DNA from 3 places in the Erwinia sp. HDF1-3R genome. Region 1 is predicted to be linked to each of the others. Evidence: predicted binding sites of a transcription regulator. Region 1 holds the regulator's gene; each other region holds the start of a gene.
The links. The regulator Fur, encoded in region 1, represses iron uptake genes when iron is present. The targets are predictions, from matches to a motif close to ATAATAATGAGAACNACTATCAA.
Positions count from the first base shown of each region.

Region 2: the regulator Fur is predicted to act here: its motif matches at 1,270-1,292, upstream of exbB (tol-pal system-associated acyl-CoA thioesterase).
Region 3: the regulator Fur is predicted to act here: its motif matches at 1,242-1,264, upstream of AAGR22_RS21680 (TonB-dependent siderophore receptor).

Region 1 is NZ_CP155071.1:1,592,943-1,595,147, reverse strand. It holds gene fldA (flavodoxin FldA) at 113-643, shown strand; gene fur (ferric iron uptake transcriptional regulator) at 1,019-1,462, shown strand; partial or broken gene AAGR22_RS07355 (beta-N-acetylhexosaminidase) at 1,524-2,205, opposite strand, start outside.
Region 2 is NZ_CP155071.1:4,113,479-4,115,683, forward strand. It holds gene exbD (TonB system transport protein ExbD) at 39-461, opposite strand; gene exbB (tol-pal system-associated acyl-CoA thioesterase) at 467-1,201, opposite strand; gene metC (cystathionine beta-lyase) at 1,437-2,205, shown strand, end outside.
Region 3 is NZ_CP155071.1:4,770,369-4,772,573, reverse strand. It holds gene AAGR22_RS21690 (D-serine ammonia-lyase) at 1-13, shown strand, start outside; gene AAGR22_RS21685 (serine hydrolase domain-containing protein) at 15-1,136, shown strand; gene AAGR22_RS21680 (TonB-dependent siderophore receptor) at 1,362-2,205, shown strand, end outside.

The DNA.
Region 1 (2,205 bases):
CAAAAGCAGGAGGATTACTCGTTTATCCCCCTGTGGCTGTCTGCTATCATTGCCGTTATCTTTTTTAAGTTAGCCATCTCATATCATTAAGTTTCAAGAGGTTATTAAACTCATGGCAATCGTAGGCATTTTCTTTGGCAGCGATACGGGCAATACCGAAAATCTTGCAAAAGTGATTCAAAAGCAGCTTGGCACAGACGTTGCTGACGTTCACGATATCGCTAAAAGCAGCAAAGAAGATCTTGAAGCCTTTGATATTTTGCTGCTGGGTATTCCCACCTGGTACTATGGCGAAGCGCAGTGCGACTGGGACGACTTCTTTCCGACCCTGGAAGAGATCGACTTCAACGGCAAGCTGGTGGCGCTGTTTGGCTGTGGCGATCAGGAAGATTATGCCGAGTACTTCTGCGATGCCATGGGCACCATCCGCGACATCATTGAGCCCAGGGGCGCGGTGATTGTCGGGCACTGGCCAACGGCGGGTTACCATTTCGAGGCCTCTAAAGGGCTGGCGGATGACAACCATTTCCTCGGTCTGGCCATCGACGAAGACCGTCAGCCTGAGTTGACCCAGCAACGTACCGAGCAATGGGTTAAACAGATTTTTGACGAGCTGCAGCTGAAAGAGATTCTTGAAGCCTGAGTGCAGCGGCCTGATGTGGGCGTTGTCTCATATCGGGCCAGTGGTTTTACCTGTAGAAGTAATAGGTACATCTTTGTAATTTTCATCTGCAAATCTGTAAAATATCGCCATCGGTCACCTCACTTATTCAGCGTTCCTCGCTCAACGAGCGATAAGAGTGCTGAGCAAAATGTTAATCCCGTTTTTATTGGGCGTTTGCTTTCCTGGACGTATCGGGTTCTCAACTTTACATCCCACAGCGGTTGCGCATCCCACTCGTGGTTTCCATTTTGAAGTATCAGTTCTATAATGAGACGCACCTAGCTTTCTGCGTCGACCGATGTTTAAGGCTTTTCAGCCACTTAGTGACTAGCAAAGTAACAGGACAATATCCGCATGACTGACAACAATACCGCATTAAAGAAGGCCGGCCTGAAAGTCACGCTTCCCCGACTGAAAATTCTGGAAGTGCTTCAGGTACCAGAGAGCCATCACGTCAGTGCGGAAGATTTATATAAACGCCTGATTGATATGGGCGAAGAGATTGGGCTGGCAACGGTCTACCGCGTACTCAACCAGTTTGATGATGCCGGGATTGTAACGCGTCATAACTTTGAAGGCGGCAAGTCCGTATTCGAACTGACTCAGCAGCAGCATCACGACCACCTGATCTGTCTGGACTGCGGAAAAGTGATTGAATTCAGCGATGAGTCTATCGAGACACGTCAGCGTGATATCGCTACCCGCCACGGTATTAAACTCAGCAACCACAGTCTTTATCTTTACGGCCACTGCACCACAGGTGACTGCCGTGAAGACGAAACGCTTCACGACAAATAATCTTCCGCGTTGCTCAACATAAAAAACCGGTGATCACCACCGGCTTTTTTTTACGCTTTTTTCAGACTTCCTCCACCCTGCTGTAGCGTTTGCCGTCGGCGCTGACCGCGCGCACCAGGACGTTGCCCTCCTCAACCTGCGGTTTGGCCGTGGCCTCATAGCGCTGCCAGCTTTTGCCTGCATCAACGCTGTACTCAATGGCGATGCCAGGCAGCGCGATATTCGCCTCCAGCATTCCGCCAATAATACGCGCGCCCGGTACCGGGATGCGGTACTCAATTCCCCGGCGATCCAGCTTCGACAGCTCGCGTTGACCCAGCAGGTTGGCAAAACGCTGCCACTCTTTCAGCTGAGTCTTACTATCGACAAAATGCGTCTCGCCCCGGGTAAAGGCTTTTCCTGGCTGGTAATCCTGCTCCCAGCCCGCGCGGTGCCATGCTCGCTCCGCCACGGCCAGCAGACGCGGAAACATCATATATTCCATCTGTCCGTCAGTGCGTACCGTCTCGCTCCACAGCTGGGCAGAGAGTCCGGTTGCACCAGGCCAGGGCTTGTCGGATTTAGCCGTAAAGGTTTTCCCGTCGCGATCAAACGACATTTCTGCATTCTGCGGCAGGTTATCCGGCACAAAGCTGAACATTTTGCGCTCGTCGCTGAAACGGGTTCCCCAATAGTAACCCCGCTCAAGCGGATTCACTTCATTGGGGAAATCGAGATAGACGTAGTCCGGGTTGGAGACGATC
Region 2 (2,205 bases), 2.3 Mb from region 1:
CTACTCCTTTAACGCCCGATCGCGACCAGTCCAGTCCGCTACTTCGCGGTGGATTCCATACCCATCAGGCCAATCTTCAAATAACCCGCCTGACGCAGCTTATCCATAACCCCCATCAGCGTGGCATAATCCACCGACTTATCGGCCTGGAAGAAAATGGTGGTTTCCTTATTACCCGCCGTCTGATCGTTCAGGGCATTAACCAGCGTCTCGTCCGTCACCGCATTATTGCCAATAAACAACTGCTTATCAGCCTTAATCGAAAGATAAACGGGCTTATCGGGACGTGGCTGCGGCGTACTGGTAGAAGCAGGCAGATTAACGCGAACGTCAACTGTCGCCAGCGGCGCGGCGACCATAAAGATGATCAGCAGCACCAGCATCACGTCGATAAACGGCGTGACGTTAATCTCATGCATTTCGCCGTTGCTTTCGTGATCTTCATTCAATCGCATCGCCATCGTACTTAGCCCACCCGCAGTTTCTGAGCAGCGGCGTGGCGCGGTGAATCATTGCTGGCCGCCAGATCCAGATCGCGGCTTTGCAGCAGCAGGATCTGCGCCGCAACGTCGCCCATTGATGCCTTGTAATTAGCGATCATGCGGGCAAAGACGTTATAGATGACCACGGCCGGGATTGCCGCAATCAAACCTACGGCGGTGGCCAGCAGCGCTTCCGCGATACCCGGCGCGACGACCGCCAGATTGGTGGTCTGCGTCTGCGCGATGCCGATAAAGCTGTTCATAATTCCCCATACGGTGCCGAACAGGCCGACAAAGGGGGCGATTGAGCCTACCGTCGCCAGGAATCCGTTACCCCGGCCTGCATGGCGACTGAAGAATGCGACGCGGCGCTCCAGTCGGAAGGCGGTGCGCTCTTTGATGCCATCATTGTCGTCAGAGCCCTGCGAAAGCTGTAGCTCATCTTCCGCTTCTTTCAGCAGCAGCGCCGTCAGGCTGGCCGCATTAAAGGTTGCGCAGGTCTTCGAGGCCTCGGGTAGCGATCGCGCCTCAGCCAGTGCCTGCTGCTCACGCTTCAGACGACGCTTTGCGGAACTCAGTTCTGCGCTTTTGCTGAAAAACATTGCCCAGGTGACGACCGATGCCAGCAGCAGTCCGATCATTACCACTTTAACCACGATGTCTGCATGATGGTACATGCCCCAAACGGAAAGGTCCGTCTGCATCAAATCATTCGTCACGCTGTCTCTCCAACGGAAATCAACTAAAAGCAAAAAACCAGTCAGGATCATACCAAATCAATGCTGAATTGATAGTGGTTATCATTAGTATTTACATCCACCCGCTTTTTTCCCGCATTTATCAGCGCTTTTCTGGCTTCAGACTGAAACTTTGTCATACAGCGCATTGCTCAATTTCGTCATCAGGCGCGCCGTGTTAACGTTAGAAATCAACCTTTCTCAGACTGAGCAATTGATGAGCAGAAAAAAAATCGAAACCACGCTGATCGCGGCTGGCCGCAGCAAACGCTATACCCAGGGCGCCGTTAACAGCGTGATTCAACGGGCGTCATCACTGGTATTCGACAGCGTGGCAGAGAAAAAACGCGCTACAGCAGGGCGCGCCGACCGTGAACTTTTCTATGGTCGTCGCGGCACGCTCACCCACTTCTCTCTTCAGGACGCCATGACCGAACTGGAAGGCGGCGCGGGCTGTGCGCTTTATCCCTGCGGGGCGGCGGCCGTCGCCAATGCCATCCTCGCTTTTGTTGCCGCAGGTGACAATGTGCTGATGGCGGGATCGGTGTATGAGCCCACTCAGGATTTTTGCAGCAAAATTCTCAGTAAAATGAATGTCTCAACCCAGTGGTTCGATCACAATATTGGCGATGAAATTGCAGAGCTAGTCCAGCCCAACACCAAAGTGGTCTTCCTTGAATCCCCGGCCTCCATCACCATGGAAGTTCAGGATATTCCGGCCATTGTCGTAGCGGTGCGCCGCGTGGCGCCGGACGTCATCATCATGATCGACAATACCTGGGCCGCCGGGATCCTCTTTCCGGCGCTGGCCTTTGGCATTGATATCTCTATCCAGGCCGGTACCAAATACCTGATCGGCCATTCAGATGCCATGATCGGCACCGCAGTAGCAAATGAACGCTGCTGGCCTCAGCTGCGTGAGAACTCCTATCTGATGGGGCAGATGGTCGACGCGGATACCGCCTACATGGCAAGTCGCGGCCTGC
Region 3 (2,205 bases), 1.6 Mb from region 1:
GGGAAAGCATTAAAATGACATTACCTGAAACCCGTCTGCAAACATTGCTTAACCGGATAACCGCGGATGATTTCCCCGGCATAACCGTGGCCGTTGGTAAAGGCAATAACATTATCTGGCAGGGAACCGCAGGCCACGCTGATATGACCCCTGAGGTAAAAATCACGCCGGAGACCCGCTTTGGTATAGGAAGCATCACGAAAGTATTCATTGCGGTGATCATACTTCAGTTAACAGAAGAAGGTTTACTGTCGCTTGACGCTCCGCTGTCTCGCTGGATGGAAAAAGAGTGCCTTGCAGACATTGCCAATGCAGATGAGGTTACCCTCAGACAATTGCTGTCACATCGCGCCGGTATACCCAGCTGGGAAAATGAACCCTCATGGATCCACGCGGCTCGTGGAAAAAGTCTGGACCCGGCCAAAATATGGCAACCTGATGAAAATCTGGACTATATACGGGGGAGAGCACCCTTATGTCGTCCTGGGGAGGCGTTTCATTATTCAAATACCCATTTCACCCTGCTGGGACTGTTAATAGAGCGCATAACCTTAAAAGGATTAAGGGAAGTCTTAGCTACCCGGATTTTTAAAAGACTGGCGCTGACGCATACCGATATGGTCGTTGATCCTCAGACAGACGCCCAGGGCATTTCTAACAAATTCCACAGGGCAGACGCTTCTTTTATAGAAAACGCAGGCGTTGCGGATTGTTTTAAGACACATAATAAAAACCTCCTCAATGTGTCTGCTAATAACCTTTCCGTCGAATGGGCCGCCGGAGGGATCATTTCCACGTCACAGGATGTGCTAACGTTTATTCTGGCACTCAAAAATGGGCAGTTGCTCAGCGCAGACAGTTTGAACGAAATGCAGAACTGGATCCCGGCTGGCGATGCGCAAATGGGGCTGAGCCTCTTCAGAATCAATACGACTCTCGGCGTGGCATCAGGCCATGGCGGCAATGTGCTGGGCTTCAGTGCAAGTGTGTGGTGGTATGAAAAAACAGATTGTGCGGTAGCGATACTGACAAACGTGGGTACGATGCATGCTCACCCGTCTGCCAGATGTGCAAGCACGCTCTTCAGAGAAGGCAAAATAAGTAAACTGGCGCAGGAAATGTGTGCACTTAATTAATTCGTGGCCCGGCCTGGGGTTCGCGCAGCCGAATCAGGGCCACCCGCCTATATCCCTACACTTTTAATGAGAAAAGATAAGAAAAATCAACGCTTGAAAAGCTGAATAGGAAAGATAATAATTCTCATTGAGATTACACATATTCTTACATCTCTATAACGCGCGTCTTTCTACTTCACTCCTGCGAGACGGGAGCGATAAGCCTACTTATTTAAGGGATTGATAATGAGAATGCCTTTTATCCTGAAGCGTTCCGTTCTGCTCTGTTCTGTCGCACTTTGCACACCCGCTCTCACCTGGGCCGCCGATACCCTGGTCGTTACCGCACAGCCTGTCGAAACGGCTACTTCTCCGACCGAAGGCTATACGGCGAAAACCAGCAGCGGCGCTACTAAAACCGATCGCCCACTGATAACCACCGGCCAGTCTGTTTCCGTGGTGACCCGCCAGCAGATGGAAGATCAGGGCGCGATGGACGTTAACCAGGCGCTGAACTATACCGCCGGGGCCTTCACCAACTTCGCAGGGGCGGCCACGCGCTACGATACGGTTTCGCTGCGCGGCTTCCACGGCGGCGACGTGGACAACATCTTCCTTGATGGCCTGCGCCTGATGAGCGATCCCGGCAGCTACAATGTGCTACAGGTCGATCCCTGGTTCCTTGAGCGTATCGACGTCATCAAAGGTCCTTCCTCCGCACTCTACGGTCAGACCGTGCCGGGCGGCCTGGTGATGGAAACCTCTAAGCGCCCGCAGTTCTCCCCGCAGGGCCATTTCCGCCTGTTCACCGGCACCAACAGCACTAACGGCGCGGCCTTTGATTACACCGACGCAATCAACGAACAGTGGGCGTTTCGCCTGACGGGTATTACCCGCAACAGCGATACCCAGTATGACCATACCCGCGAAGAGAAATATGCTATCTCCCCGTCGCTGCTGTGGCAGCCGGATGAAGATACCTCACTGCTGCTGCGCGCCTATCTGCAAAAAGACCCCTCCGGCGGCTACCACAGCGCGGTGCCGGGTGACGGCAGCATCACCGAACATAATGGTCGTAAGCTGAGCACCG